DNA from 3 places in the Lysobacter sp. FW306-1B-D06B genome. Region 1 is predicted to be linked to each of the others. Evidence: riboswitches for the same ligand, from Rfam matches in the RefSeq annotation. Region 1 holds a riboswitch; each other region holds the start of a gene.
The links. Region 1 has a riboswitch for cobalamin ahead of btuB (TonB-dependent vitamin B12 receptor). Riboswitches for the same ligand answer to the same signal wherever they lie in the genome.
Positions count from the first base shown of each region.

Region 2: another riboswitch for cobalamin. It lies ahead of btuB (TonB-dependent vitamin B12 receptor); the one in region 1 lies ahead of btuB (TonB-dependent vitamin B12 receptor).
Region 3: another riboswitch for cobalamin. It lies ahead of AAFF32_RS19240 (ribonucleoside-diphosphate reductase subunit alpha); the one in region 1 lies ahead of btuB (TonB-dependent vitamin B12 receptor).

Region 1 covers NZ_CP151802.1:146,474-151,255, reverse strand. Annotated here, with positions in the region: gene btuB (TonB-dependent vitamin B12 receptor) at 145-2,016, opposite strand; cobalamin riboswitch at 2,179-2,387, opposite strand; gene AAFF32_RS00710 (TfoX/Sxy family protein) at 2,608-2,985, opposite strand; gene AAFF32_RS00705 (GAF domain-containing protein) at 2,982-3,467, opposite strand; gene bioD (dethiobiotin synthase) at 3,537-4,205, shown strand; gene AAFF32_RS00695 (efflux RND transporter periplasmic adaptor subunit) at 4,329-4,782, shown strand, end outside.
Region 2 covers NZ_CP151802.1:1,718,750-1,723,531, reverse strand. Annotated here, with positions in the region: gene AAFF32_RS07915 (hypothetical protein) at 1-263, opposite strand, end outside; gene btuB (TonB-dependent vitamin B12 receptor) at 288-2,132, opposite strand; cobalamin riboswitch at 2,264-2,499, opposite strand; gene clpB (ATP-dependent chaperone ClpB) at 2,779-4,782, opposite strand, start outside.
Region 3 covers NZ_CP151802.1:4,156,820-4,161,601, forward strand. Annotated here, with positions in the region: gene AAFF32_RS19235 (phosphoglycerate kinase) at 1-1,070, opposite strand, end outside; cobalamin riboswitch at 1,256-1,467, shown strand; gene AAFF32_RS19240 (ribonucleoside-diphosphate reductase subunit alpha) at 1,779-4,142, shown strand; gene AAFF32_RS19245 (ribonucleotide-diphosphate reductase subunit beta) at 4,504-4,782, shown strand, end outside.

The sequences.
Region 1 (4,782 bases):
GCTCATCCTTCGACTCCGGGGCTTCGCCCCCACGCTCAGGACGAACGGGATCGGATGGATTCGCCTCGCCGCTCGGGATGAAGTGCAAGGTCGGCGCCCCTCTGCCTTGTCGGAGGAGGGGCGCCAGTCACTTCGCAGAACGGCTCAGTTCACCGGTGCGTAGCGCAGCGTGAGGAACCACTCCCGCCCCGCCTGGTTGTAGAACGCCACCGTCTCGTACTCGCGGTCGAACACGTTGGCCACGCGGGCCTGCAATGTCAGCGCGGGCGTGATGGCGTATTCGGCGCGCAGGTCGAGTGTGCCGTAGCCGCCCAGGCGACGCGTGTTGGCGACGTCGTCGAAACGCGAGCCTTCGCCCACGGCGGTCAGGCCGATGCGGAAATCGCCGAATGCGCGGTCCACGTCGACACGCGCGCTGTTCTTCGCGCGGCGGGCGAGTTCGTTGCCTTCGTAGAAGCCGCTGCGGTTCTCGGTGTCGAGGTAGCTGATCGCGCCGGCGATGGTCCATTCGGCGACGGTCGTGTCCACGCCGAGTTCGGCGCCCTGCATGCGCGCGCGTTCGACGTTGTTGGGCAGGCCCAGCGCGGCGTCGAAGGCGATGAGGTCGTCGACCTCGGTGCTGAAGGTGTCCAGGCGCACGTTGAGCGTATCGCCGCGCCAGGCCACGCCCAGTTCCCAGGTGTCGGAATCTTCCGGACGCAGGTTCGCGTTGCCGAAGAACGGAAAGTAGAGCTCGTTGAACGTGGGCGCCTTGAACGCGCTGCCGTAGCCGGCGGTGATGCGCCAGTTCTGCGCGAACTCGATGCCGTATGCGGCGCTGCCGGTGGTGTGGCCGCCGAACTGTTCGTTGTCGTCGCGGCGCACGCTGGCTTCCAGCGATTGCGCTGCGAAGCGACCCTGGTACTGCACGAATGCGGCCTTGTTATCGCGGCTGCTCTCGTCGTACGGCGTGGTACTGCTCACGCTGTCTTCCAGCCAGTCCAGGCCGACGGTGAGCAGGTGGTGCTCGGCCAGGCCGAAGTCGCCCTGCAGCGTGGCGCTGTCGCGGTAGGTGCTGAAGTAGTCGAGGTAGGTGTCGCCGAGGTAGTTGTCGGACGCGTCCTGGTTGCGGCCGGCGGTGAGGTGCAGGTCGACGCGGTCGTTCGGGTGCCAGCGCAGCTTGCCCCCGACGACCTGCTGCACGGTCTTGGCGCGGTCGGTGAAGTCGCCGTCGAATTCGTTGTCGCCTTCGTTGCGCAACGCGTGGCCTTCCAGGGTCCACTGCTCGTTGAAGTCGACGCCGCCACGCACGGAGAGTGCGTCACGCGTGTAACCGTCGCGGTCGGGCTGCGAGTCCGGCGCGATGAAGCAACCGGCACCGTCGAAGGTCACCGGGTCGAAATAGCCGTTGCAGGCGTTGATGCCCTGCGTGTGGCTGCGTGAGTAGTCGGCGCCGAACCAGGCGCGGCCGTTGCCGCCGCCGAAGCCGGTGGCGAATTCGTTGAGGCCGTTGGAACCGCCGCCGACGGTGACGCGCGGAGCGAAGCCTTCGCGGTCGCGTCGCGTGAACACCTGGATCACGCCGCCGATGGCGTCGGCGCCGTACAGGCTGGAACGCGGGCCGCGGACGATCTCGACGCGGTCGATCAGATCGACCGGCAGATCCTGCAGCGAGGCCAGGCCGGACGTCGCCGAACCGATGCGGATCCCGTCGACCAGCACCAGCACGTGGTCGGATTCCGCGCCGCGCAGGAATAGCGTGGTGAGCTTGCCCTGGCCGCCCTGGTTGGACAGCGTGATGCCGGCGCGTCCGCGCAGCAGGTCGGGTAGCGAACGCGCCTGGCTGCGGCGGATCTGCTCGGCGTCGACCACTTCCACCGGCGCGAGCGCATCGTTGACCGTCACGGCGGTGCGGTTGGCGGTGACGACGACTTCGTCCAGATCGGTCGCCTGCGGCGCGGCGTGGGCGAGCGCGGGCAGGGCGAGCGCGCAGGCGAACGCGAGGGCGTGGACGGGGGCATTGCGGCGGAAGGACATCGGAATTCTCCAGCGCACGACGGCGCCGACGGCAAAAGGAACGGTTGCCGGGAGAGAGTGGGCCGCGGAATCGGAAGCGGAACGCCGACGTCGCCGCCGCGACGCCCTCCGCATCGCAACCAGTGGCGGGTCCATGCTGATTCCAGACAGGCTGTTTCCAGTCGGGACCCTTGCGTCGCAGGCCGGTCTCCGGACTCGCGAGTGGAGGAGGCCCTCCGGCTGCGGCGCCTTCCCGTGCGTGTGCACAGTGGCGGTGTGCCGAGCTCGAACTCGCTTACCGTTGCGGGGGCAGTGCCGGACTGGCCGCGTGGCGGCGTCACCGACTTCCCGTTTCAACCCGCCGGCAGGACGCCGCCGGGTCACCTCGAAGCGGGGCGAAGTCTACGGCATTTTCGCGTGGAGGCTTGGGTTCGCGGTGTGCAAAGCCCTCTCACGCTTGCGGGAGAGCGGTGGGAGCGAAGGAAAGCGCGCGGAGCGTTGAAGGGCCCAGGCGAGTCTGAAGCCTCGTCTCCGTTTGCCCTCATCCGCCCTTCGGGCACCTAGTCCCGCAAGCGGGAGAAAGGGAGGTGCTCGGAGTGCAGACTGTCTCGATCAGTCCCGATCCGCAGGCTCGTCGAACAGCGTCGGCATCGCGATGGTGTCTTCCTCGCGGGCCATCTGCGTCGTCGTAACCGGCGCGGCGGCCGGCTTGTAGCGCGGCGGCGGCAGCAGGGCGGTGGCGGCATCGGCGGCCTGGATGAGCTCGCCGCGGCGCTCGTCGGAAATCTCCTGCCAATGGCAGTCCTGCAACGCGCCTTCGATGGCGTACAGCAGGTTCAACGTCGGCTTGAAGCCGGCGCGCTTGACGCGCATGAAGGCCTCCACCGTGCCCACCGCGGCGAGGTCCTCGCGTGTGCGCAGTCCGACCTGGCGCAGCCAGGCGGCGGACTTCGGGCCGATGTTGCGCAGCTTGTCGGTGCTGGTCGTCATTCCAGTGACTCCACATATGCCCGCGCGATGGACTCCAGGCCGTGCTGGTCTTCAACGTTGAAACGGTCCAGGACCGGACTGTCGAGGTCGAGCACGCCGATCAGCTCGCCATTGGCGGAGACCAGTGGCACGACCAGTTCGGAGTTGGAGGCCGAGTCGCAGGCGATGTGGCCGGGGAAGGCGTGCACGTCGGGGACGAGCTGGGTCTGCCGGGTGGAGGCGGCTGCGCCGCACACGCCCTTGTCGAGCGGAATGCGCACGCAGGCGGGCAGTCCCTGGAACGGACCCACGACCAGCTCGGTGCCGTCGAAGAAGTAGAAGCCGGCCCAGTTGAGTTCCGGCACCGCGTTGTAGATCAGCGCCGCCAGGTTGGCGGCGTTGGCGATGCGGTCGCGTTCGCCATGCATGAGCGCACGCGCCTGCGCGAGCAGTTGCGCATACTGTTCCGACTTCGTGCCGCTTAGACTTTCGCTGGTGAACATGAGTGCCTCTTTTCCGCAGTCTACCAGCGTACTTGGGGCCGGCAGGGCCGCTCCGAAAGGGGCCGCGTCGTGAGCCGCGGCTGGTTCGTCACCGGCACCGACACCGGCATCGGCAAATCGCTGGCCAGTGCGACGCTGTTGCATGCGCTGCGCGCGCGCGGGTTGCGCGCGGTCGGCATGAAGCCGCTTGCCAGCGGCTGCGAGCGCACGCCGGAGGGATGGCGCAACGAAGACGCGCTCGCCCTGCAGGCGGCAAGCGCGCCGCGCCCTGCGTACGAGGACGTCAATCCATTCGCCCTGCCCAATCCGCTGGCGCCTGAACTGGCTGCCGCCGACGCAGGCATCCGCGTTACCCTTGCGCCGATAGAAAGCGCATTCGCACGCCTGTCCTCGCAGGCCGATGCGGTGGTGGTGGAAGGTGTGGGCGGTTGGGCCGCGCCGCTGGCCGCCGATCTGGACCAGGCGGACGTGGTGCGCGCGCTGGACCTGCCGGTGGTGATGGTCGTGGGGCTGCGCCTGGGCTGTCTCAACCATGCGCGACTCACCGCGCGGGCGATCCAGGCCGATGGTCTGCATCTGGTGGGCTGGATCGCCAACGACATCGACCCGGCCATGGAGCGCGCCGATGACAACTTCACGCTGCTGAAGCAGCACCTGCCGGTAGCGTGCTGGGGACGGCTCCCGTTCCGCGAAGCGCCCGATCCGGCACAGCTGGCGGCTTTGCTTCAACCGGCCTGATCGGCGATAGGCGTGACCAATGGGAGATGGGCCGCTCCCGACAAATGCTAGACTGGGCGGTATAGGAATTCGAACCCTACCCGGGCTGCGACGCCCGTCATGAAGGAATTGGAGTCTTCCCCCATGGTCAAGAACCCGCGCACGGTGGCGATCGCTGCCGCGTTGGCCCTCGTACTGTCCGCCTGCGGCGGCAAGGATCAGCCCCAGGGCGGCGAGATGCCCCCGCCGGACGTCGGTGTGGTCAAGGTGCAGCCGGGCGACGTGCCGCTGCAGAAGGATCTGGTGGGCCGTCTGGCCGCGTTCCGCAGCGCGGACGTGCGTGCGCGCGTTCCGGGCGTGCTGCAGCGCCGGGTCTATGAGGAAGGCAGCGACGTGAAGGCCGGGCAGGTGCTGTTCCTGATCGACCCGGCGCCGTTGCAGGCCGAAGTCGGCCAGGCCCAGGCCTCGCTGGCCTCGGCGCAGGCCAACTACGCCAACGCCAAGGCCGCCGCCGATCGCGCCCGCCGCCTGGCGCCGGAGAAGTTCGTCTCGCAGTCCGACCTGGACAACGCCATGGCCGCCGAGCGCAGCTCCGGTG
Region 2 (4,782 bases), 1.6 Mb from region 1:
AGCAGGAACGAATACGCCGGCGTCACGCAGAAGTCGCTGAGGCCGGCGTATTCGATGGCGATCCAGTCGATCACCACCGCCAGCGCGATGAACACCGCGAACTGCCAGTGCTTGCGCAAATAGAGGCCGCCGAGGAAGAACAGCGCCATCGAGGCGTCGGGCAGGTGCAGCGCGTCGCCGAAATGATGGAAGCGCGTGGCGATCATCAGCACGGCGAAAGCGGCGAACAGGCCCAGGTTGGCGTGGCGTGTCAGGGGTTTCATCGGCGGCCTCACGTTGGTGTCCGCTCAGCGGACGGTGGGTTGATAGCGCACGGTCAGCAGCCAGGTGCGACCCGGCTGGTTGTAGAGCGCGGCGGTCTCGTAGCGTTTGTCGAAGGCGTTGTCGAGCGAGGCCTGCACGCTCCATGCGTCGGTGAATGCATAGCCCGCACGCAAGCCGAACAGTCCGTACCCGCCCATGCGGGTGGTGTTGGCGAGGTTGTCGTAACGCTCGCCCACGCCGATGACGCTGGCGCCGATGCTGAAGCGATCGAACTTGCGATCAAGGTCGATCCGTCCGGACTGCTTCGCACGGCGCGGCAGCAACTTGTCGTGGTTGACGTTGTCGCCGTCGTTGCGCGGGTCCAGCCAGGTGAGGCTGGTGCGCAGGCTCCAGTCCATCCAGACCACGCCCGCGGTCGCTTCCACGCCCTGGATGCGCGCGCGGTCGATGTTGTTCGGGCCGCCCATCGGGCCGAGCGTCGAGTCGAAGGCGATCAGGTCGTCGATCTTCGTGTCGAATGCATTGAGCGACCAGGTGCCCCAACCGTGTTCGCCGCGCAGGCTCACTTCGACACTGCGCGAGGTTTCCGGGCCCAGGTCGGGGTTGCCGTAGCCGGGGAAGTACAGCTCGTTGAACGTCGGCGCCTTGAACGCGGTGCCGTAGCTCGCACCCAGGCGCAGCGACGGCGTGAAGTTCCAGCCCCACAGCACGCTGCCGGTGGTTTCGCCGCCGAACTGGCTGTCGTCGTCGCGGCGCGCGCTCGCCTGCACGGACTGCGTGCCGAACGCCTGCTGCCACTGGCCGAACACGCCGCGGTTGATGCGACGATCACGCGCGTAATCGGTGTTGCTGTGCACCTTGTCGCCGAGCCAATCGAAGCCCAGCGTCAACAGGCCGGTGGCAAGGCCGACGTCGGCCTGCAACGAGCCCACTTCGCGGCGGGTATCGAAGGTGGAGGAATAGACGCCGTTGAGGAAGTTCTCGCTCAGGTCCGCGCTGGTGCCCAGCCCGGCGGTGAACTTCAAACGATCGCCCGGCGTGTAGCGCACACGACCGCCGACGACCTGCTGCACGGTGTCGGCTTCGTTGTTGGTGCTGCCGTCGTACTCGTTGTTGCCTTCGGCGCGGAAGGCGCGCAGGTCGGCATCCCACTGCTCGCTGAAGCGGTAGCCGCCCTGCAACGTCAACGACGTGTTGCGATAGCCGTCCTTGTCGGGATCGAAGTTGCGCGTGCCGCGGTAGGCGTTGATGCCGTCGGTGCTTTCGTGCGCGGCGTTGATCGCATACCAGGCGCCACGCGAGGGATCGCTCGCCTGCCCGGCGACGCCGGCCGCGTAGCGTTGCGTGTTATCGCTGCCGACGGCGGCGCTGGCGCTGGGCGCGAACGCGCCTTGCGGGCGGCGGGTGAAGATCTGGATGACGCCGCCCAGCGCTTCGGAACCGTACAGACTGGAGAACGGACCGCGCACGATTTCCACGCGTTCGATCTGTTCGACCGGGATGTCTTGCAGCGAGGCACCGCCGCTGGTGGCCGAACCGATCTTGATGCCGTCGATGAGCACCAGGACGTGGTCGGACTCGGTACCGCGCAGGAACAGCGACGTCGACTTGCCCGGGCCGCCGTTGTTGGCGATGGAGATACCCGCGCGCCCCGTCAGCAGGGCCGGCAGCGAGGCCGGCTGCAGGCGTTCGATCTCGGCACGGTCGATCACGGTGATCGCGGCGAGCGCCTGGTCCTGCGTCTGCGCGGTGCGCGTAGCGGTGACGACGACCTGATCGAGATCGGTGGCGGCATCGTCGGCGAAGGCCGGGGCCGCGAAAGGAAGGGAACACGACAACGACGCCGCCAGCGCGCGGCGGCGGAACATACGGTGATGCGGATGCACTGACACACTCCTTGACCGCGCCTGCCCGCGCGGGAACGTTGGAAGAGGACAGGCGGAAGGAGGGTTATGGCAGCGGCACGCGAACGGCATGCGCCCCATGACATCGCCCACCGCGTGTCGGGTCGCACAAAGGCCGGTCTCCGGGCTTGCGAGCGAAGGCAGGGATTCCTGCGCTTCCGGTCCGCGCCTTCCCATGCGTGAGCACAGTGGCTGTGATGCGGATCGTCTTCTCGCCTACCGTTGCGGGGGCAGCTCCGGAATTGCCGGCCGTGCATGCACGACCCGGCGCACCGGATTCCCGTTTCAACCACCGGCCAGGCCGGCGGTCACCTCAGGCGGGGGCATCTTAGCAGCACCCGGGGTATCGGCAATGGTCGCGGAGCCTTCGTTCGGCGCGCCCTTCCCCACCGTTCGTCCTGAGCGTAGGCGCGAAGCGCCGAAGTCGAAGGATGAGCGGGTTGCCGCCCGTCTCCATCCTTCGACTTCGCTTCGCTACGCTCAGGACGAACGGTGAGAATGGGCGCTCTGTCGTAGACCGCGACGCAGCACCCGCATAACGCCGAAGCCCCCGCAGCTTCCACCGCGGGGGCTTCGAGTCGCAGCAGTCATCCCGCTACGGACGGGTCGCTTATCCCTTCCGGAACACCAACTGCCCGCCCTGCGCATCAACGCCGATCACATCGCCGCTGGTGAATTCGCCGGCCAGGATCTTCGAAGCCAGCGGATTCTCCAGCTGCTGCTGGATCGCACGCTTCAGCGGGCGCGCGCCGTACACCGGATCGAAGCCGACATTGCCCAGCAACGCGAGCGCCTCATCGGACAGATCCAGCTTGAGCCCGCGCTCGCCCAGCCGCTTCTCCAGCCCGTTGAGCTGGATGCGCGCGATCTGCCGGATCTGCTGCTTGTCGAGCGGATGGAACACGACGATGTCGTCGAGCCGGTTGATGAACTCCGGGCGGAAGTGCGCCTGCACCACGCCCATCACTGCGCTCTTCATCTGCAGGTAGGCCTGCGGCGAATCATCTCCGGACATCTCCTGGATCTGGTGCGACCCCAGGTTCGACGTCATCACGATGACCGTGTTGCGGAAGTCCACCGTGCGGCCCTGGCCGTCGGTGAGGCGGCCGTCGTCCAGCACCTGCAACAGGATGTTGAACACGTCCGGATGCGCCTTCTCCACTTCGTCGAGCAGGATCACGCTGTACGGGCGGCGACGCACCGCTTCGGTGAGGTAACCGCCCTCTTCGTAACCGACGTAGCCCGGAGGCGCCCCGACCAGGCGGCTCACGGAATGCTTCTCCATGAATTCGCTCATGTCGATGCGCACCATCGCATCGCTGGAATCGAACAGGAATTCGGCCAGCGCCTTGCTCAACTCGGTCTTGCCCACGCCGGTGGGGCCGAGGAACAGGAACGAACCCGACGGGCGATTCGGATCGGAAAGCCCGGCGCGCGAGCGGCGCACCGCATCGGACACGACCTTGATCGCCTCTTCCTGGCCGACCACGCGCGTGTGCAGGTGCTCTTCCATGCGCAGCAGCTTCTCGCGCTCGCCTTCGAGCATCTTGCTGACCGGAATGCCGGTCCAGCGCGCGACGACCTGCGCGATCTCTTCCGCCGTCACCTTGTCCTGCAGCAGCGTGAAGCCCTTCGTCTCGGCTTCCTGCGCGGCCTTGAGCTGCTTCTCCAGCTCCGGCAGCGTGCCGTACTGGATTTCGCTCATGCGCGCGAAGTCCTGCTTGCGCTGCGCGGCCTCCAGCTCCAGGCGCGCGGCCTCGATCTGCTCCTTGATCTTCGTCGCGCCCTGCAACATGGCCTTCTCGGCCTTCCAGACTTCCTCCAGATCGTTGAACTCGCGCTCCAGCTTGGCGATCTCGTCCTCCAGGTCGGACAGGCGCTGCTTGGACTCGGCGTCCTTCTCCTTCTTCAACGCCTCGCGCTGGATCTTGAGCTGGATCAGGCGGCGCTCCTTGCGATCGAGTTCTTCCGGCTTGGAGTCGATCTCCATGCGGATGCGCGAGGCCGCCTCGTCCATCAGGTCGATGGCCTTGTCGGGCAGCTGGCGGTCGCTGATGTAGCGGTTGGACAGCGTGGCCGCGGCGACGATCGCCGGGTCGGTGATCTCCACGCCGTGGTGCACGGCGTACTTCTCCTTCAGCCCGCGCAGGATGGCGATGGTGTCCTCCACGCTCGGCTCGCCGACGAACACCTTCTGGAAGCGGCGCTCCAGTGCGGCGTCCTTCTCGATGAACTGGCGGTATTCGTCGAGCGTGGTCGCGCCGATGCAGTGCAGCTCGCCGCGCGCGAGCGCGGGCTTGAGCATGTTGCCCGCGTCCATCGCGCCCTCGGCCTTGCCGGCGCCGACCATCGTGTGCAGCTCGTCGATGAACAGGATGATCTGGCCTTCGCTCTTGCTCAGGTCGCTGAGCACGGCCTTCAGGCGTTCCTCGAACTCGCCGCGGAACTTCGCGCCGGCGATCAGCGCGCCCATGTCGAGCGAGAGCACGCGCTTGCCGCGCAGGCCCTCGGGCACTTCGCCGTTGATGATGCGCTGCGCGAGGCCTTCCACGATCGCGGTCTTGCCCACGCCGGGCTCGCCGATCAGCACGGGGTTGTTCTTGGTGCGGCGCTG
Region 3 (4,782 bases), 230 kb from region 1:
ATGCCGTACTTGTCCACGGCCGCGAGCGTGTCGCCGCCGCCGGCGATGGAGAACGCCTTCGACGACGCGATCGCGCGCGCCAGCGTTTCCGTGCCCTTGCCGAAGGCGTCGAACTCGAACACGCCGACCGGGCCGTTCCACACGACCGTGCCGGCGGCCTTGATGAGCTCGGCGTAACGCGCGGCGGTCTGCGGGCCGATGTCGAGGATCATGTCGTCCGCGCCCACGGCGTCGACGGCCTTGACCGTGGCCGGCGCATCGGCGGCGAAGGCCGGCGCGACGACGACGTCGGTGGGCACGGGAATGTCGGCGCCACGCGCCTTGGCGTCGGCCATGATCTTCTTCGCGGTATCGATGAGATCCATCTCGACCAGCGATTTGCCGACGCTGTGACCCATCGCGGCGATGAAGGTGTTGGCGATGCCGCCACCGACGATCAGCTGATCGACCTTGGACACCAGCGACGACAACAGCTCCAGCTTGGTGGAGACCTTCGAGCCGGCAACGATGGCCAGCAGCGGACGCGCCGGGTTGTCCAGCGCCTTGGCGAGGGCGTCGAGTTCGGCCATCAGCAGCGGGCCGCCCGCAGCCACTTTCGCGAACTTGATGGCGCCGTGCGTGGAAGCCTGCGCGCGGTGCGCGGTGCCGAAGGCGTCCATGACGTACACGTCGCACAGCGCGGCGTACTTCTTCGACAGCGCTTCGTCGTCCTTGCCCTCGCCGACGTTCATGCGGCAGTTCTCCAGCAGCACGAGCTGGCCCGGCTTCACCTCGACGCCGTCGACCCAGTCCTTCACCAGCGGCACGTCGATGCCGAGCAGCTCCGAAAGCCGCTTCGCCACCGGCGCCAGCGAGTCCTCCTGCGTCCACGTGCCCTCCTTCGGGCGGCCCAGGTGCGAGGTGACCATCACCGCGGCGCCCATCGAAAGCGCCAGCTTCATCGTCGGCAGCGCGGCGGTGATGCGCTGTTCGGACGTGATGCGGCCGTCGTCGATGGGCACGTTGAGATCCTCGCGGATCAGCACGCGCTTGCCTTGGAGGTCGAGGTCGGACATGCGGAGGATGGACATGGGCGGTCGCCTTTGGGCCCTCTCGTCGAGGGGAAATGGGAGGGTGGTCGATCGCACGGGCGCACGTCGGTGCGCCGCGCGTGGGGCGGCATTGTCCCCCGCGTGGACGCGCCGCGGCAAATCGGCGCGCCCGCATGTTCCACGGTTATCCACAACATTTAGCGTTGACGTATCACCGAACCCCCACTATGTTGTGGCCCGTCGGTGCCGACCTCGCGGTCGGCTTAAAAGGGAAGCCCGGTGCGGACGAACGTCCAAGGCCGGCACTGCCCCGCAGCGGTAAGGGAAACGAACGAGCCATGCCACTGGGCGAACGCCCGGGAAGAGGCTCCGTAGGAAGAGGCGATACCGCCTCGCGTCCCGAGTCCGAAGACCTGCCGACAACCGCGCGTTGCACACCGCGCGGTGCCGGCCAGGGAGTCTTCGGAGGGAAGACGGTCGGTGTCGCATCGATGACGGCGTTCTGCCGCCATCGCGCCCGCCGTCTCGGGCTGCGCGACACCCCGTCCACATCATCCAGGCTCCCGCGCCCGCGTCGTCCTTCGAGGGAAAGGACGGCCAGACGTGCGCCCACGCACTGGAGTCGCCATGACCATCACCACGCAAGCGCCCGCCGTCGCCTCGCCGACCGACGCCGCACCGCAGCGCGCGCCCGCCGACCACGCGCCCGCCGGCTTCGCCCTGACCCCGCCCGCGGCCAACCTCACCATGACGGTGACCAAGCGGAGCGGCCGCCGAGAGCCGGTCGATCTCAACAAGATCGTGCGCGCGGTGACGCGCAACGGCGAAGGGCTGTTCTCCGTCGATCCGATGCGCGTGGCCACGCGCACCATCTCCGGCCTGTACGACGGCGCCAGCACGCGCGAGCTGGATGAACTGTCGATCCGCACCGCCGCCCTGCTCACCGCCGAAGAGCCCGAATACGGTCGCCTGGCCGCGCGCCTGCTCGCGGGCGTGATCGAGAAGGAAGTCGCCGGGCTGGAGATCCATGCGTTCTCGCAATCGGTGCAGCGCGGGCACGAGCTGGGCCTGATCAACGACCGCCTGCTGACCTTCGTGCAGGCCAACGCGCGCAAGCTCAACGACGCGATCGACCAGTCGCTCAACGCGCGCTTCGACTACTTCGGCCTGCGCACGCTGTACGACCGCTACCTGCTGCGCCACCCGACCGCGCGCACGGTGATCGAGACGCCGCAGCAGTTCTTCCTGCGCATCGCCTGTGCGCTGAGCGAGGACGTGAGCGAGGCGCTGTCGCTGTATCGGCGTATGGCGCAGCTGGACTACATCCCGTCCTCGCCGACGCTGTTCAACTCCGGCACCACGCATGAGCAGCTGTCGAGCTGCTTCCTGCTGGACTCGCCCGACGACTCGCTGGAAGGCATCTACAAGCGCTACATGGACGTGGCCAAGCTCTCCAAGTTCAGCGGCGGCATCGGCCTGTCGTACACGCGCATCCGTTCGCGCGGCTCGCTGATCCGTTCCACCAACGGCCTGAGCAACGGCATCGTGCCGTGGCTGAAGACGCTGGACGCGTCCGTCGCGGCGGTGAACCAGGGCGGCAAGCGCAAGGGCGCGGCCTGCGTGTACCTGGAGCCGTGGCACGCGGACGTGGAGGAATTCCTTGAGCTGCGCGACAACACCGGCGACGAGACGCGCCGCACGCACAACCTCAACCTGTCGAACTGGATTCCCGACGAGTTCATGCGCCGCGTCGAGAGCGACGGCGAGTGGTCGCTGTTCGATCCGGCGAAGGTGCCGCAGTTGACCGACCTGTGGGGCGACGCATTCGAGCGCGCCTACCACGCCGCCGAAGCGGCGGGCCTGGCGACGAAGAAGGTGAAGGCGCGCGACCTGTACGCGCGGATGATGCGCACGCTCGCGCAGACCGGCAACGGCTGGATGAACTTCAAGGACAAGTCCAACCGCGCGTGCAACCAGACACTGCGCGAGGGCAACGTCGTGCACCTGTCGAACCTGTGCACGGAGATCCTGGAGGTCACCTCGCAGGACGAGACGGCGGTGTGCAACCTGGGCTCGATCAACCTCTCGCACCACGTCGAACTCTTCGAGGAAGGCCCGGTTCACGGCGAATCCGGCCGCTTCGATTTCGACAAGCTCGCCGAGACCGTGCGACTGGCGGTGCGTCAGCTCGACCGCGTCATCGACCTCAACTTCTACCCGATCGAAACCGCTCGCCGCGCGAACCTGAAGTGGCGCCCGGTGGGCCTGGGCGTGATGGGTCTGCAGGACGTGTTCTTCAAGCTGCGACTGCCGTTCGACTCCGAACCGGCGCGTGCGCTGTCGAGGAAGATCGCCGAGAACATCTATTTCCACGCGCTGTGTGCATCCAACGAACTGGCGATGGAACGCGGACGCCACCCAAGCTTCGCCGACACGCGCGCGGCACAGGGCGAACTTCAGTTCCAGGCCTGGGGCGTGGAGCCGGAGGACATGGAGCGCTGGGACGGCCTGCGTTCGCGCATCGCCGAGCACGGCCTACGCAACTCGCTGTTGGTCGCCATCGCGCCGACGGCAACGATCGCGTCGATCGCCGGCTGCTACGAGTGCATCGAGCCGCAGGTGTCCAACCTGTTCAAGCGCGAGACGCTGTCGGGTGATTTCCTCGTCGTGAACCGTTACCTCGTCGATGAGCTCAAGACGCTGGGCCTGTGGACGCCGGAACTGCGCGACCGCATCAAGATGTCGGAAGGCTCGATCCAGGGCGTCGAAGCGATCCCCGAATCGCTGCGTGCGGTGTACCGCACCGCGTGGGAGCTGCCGATGCGTTCGCTGATCGACATGGCCGCCGATCGCGGCGCCTTCATCGATCAGAGCCAGTCGCTCAACCTCTTCATCGAGAGCCCCAACATCGGCCAGCTGTCGTCGATGTACATGTACGCCTGGAAGAAGGGCCTGAAGACGACGTATTACCTGCGTTCGCGCCCAGCCACCAAGATCGCCAAGGCGACGGTGAGCGGCGCGGCCGCGCAGTCGCCTGCGCCGGCATATACGCCGACGGAGGCTGTCGCCTGTTCGCTCGAGAATCCCGAGGCCTGTGAGGCCTGCCAATAATTCGTCCCCCAGCAACAGGAGTGTGAAATGGCAAAGAAGCCCGAAAACCACGGCAAGGCCTGGACTCCGAAGCAAGAGTCGGAACTGAAGAGTCTCGCAGGCGGAAACACCCCCACGCGCGTAATGGGTCTGAAGTTGGGTCGAACGGAAGACTCCGTTCGCGGGAAGGCAGCTGACTTGGGGGTTTCGCTGAAACCTACGAATCAGGCGCCTTACAACCGCCGCAAAACCTGATTCGAACAATCTTAAGTTCTTCCTCACTTGTTCCTCCAGCCGCTCGGCGCCAAAGACCTGCACTCCCTCCCCTGATGGAGGTCGTGGCGTCCCGCGGCTGGAGGACAAGGTTCAAGCCGAGAGCGCCATGACCGAACGCAACCGCCTGCTCGACCCGGGCTTCGACCTCACCCTGCGGCCGATGCGCTACCCGCAGTTCTACGAGATGTACCGCGACGCGATCCGCAACACGTGGACGGTCGAGGAGGTCGATTTCTCGCTGGACGTCAACGACCTCAAGCACAAGCTCGGCCCCGCCGAGCGCCACCTGATCGAGCGACTGGTCGCGTTCTTCGCCACCGGCGATTCGATCGTCGCCAACAACCTGGTGCTGAACCTCTACCAGCACATCAACGCGCCCGAAGCG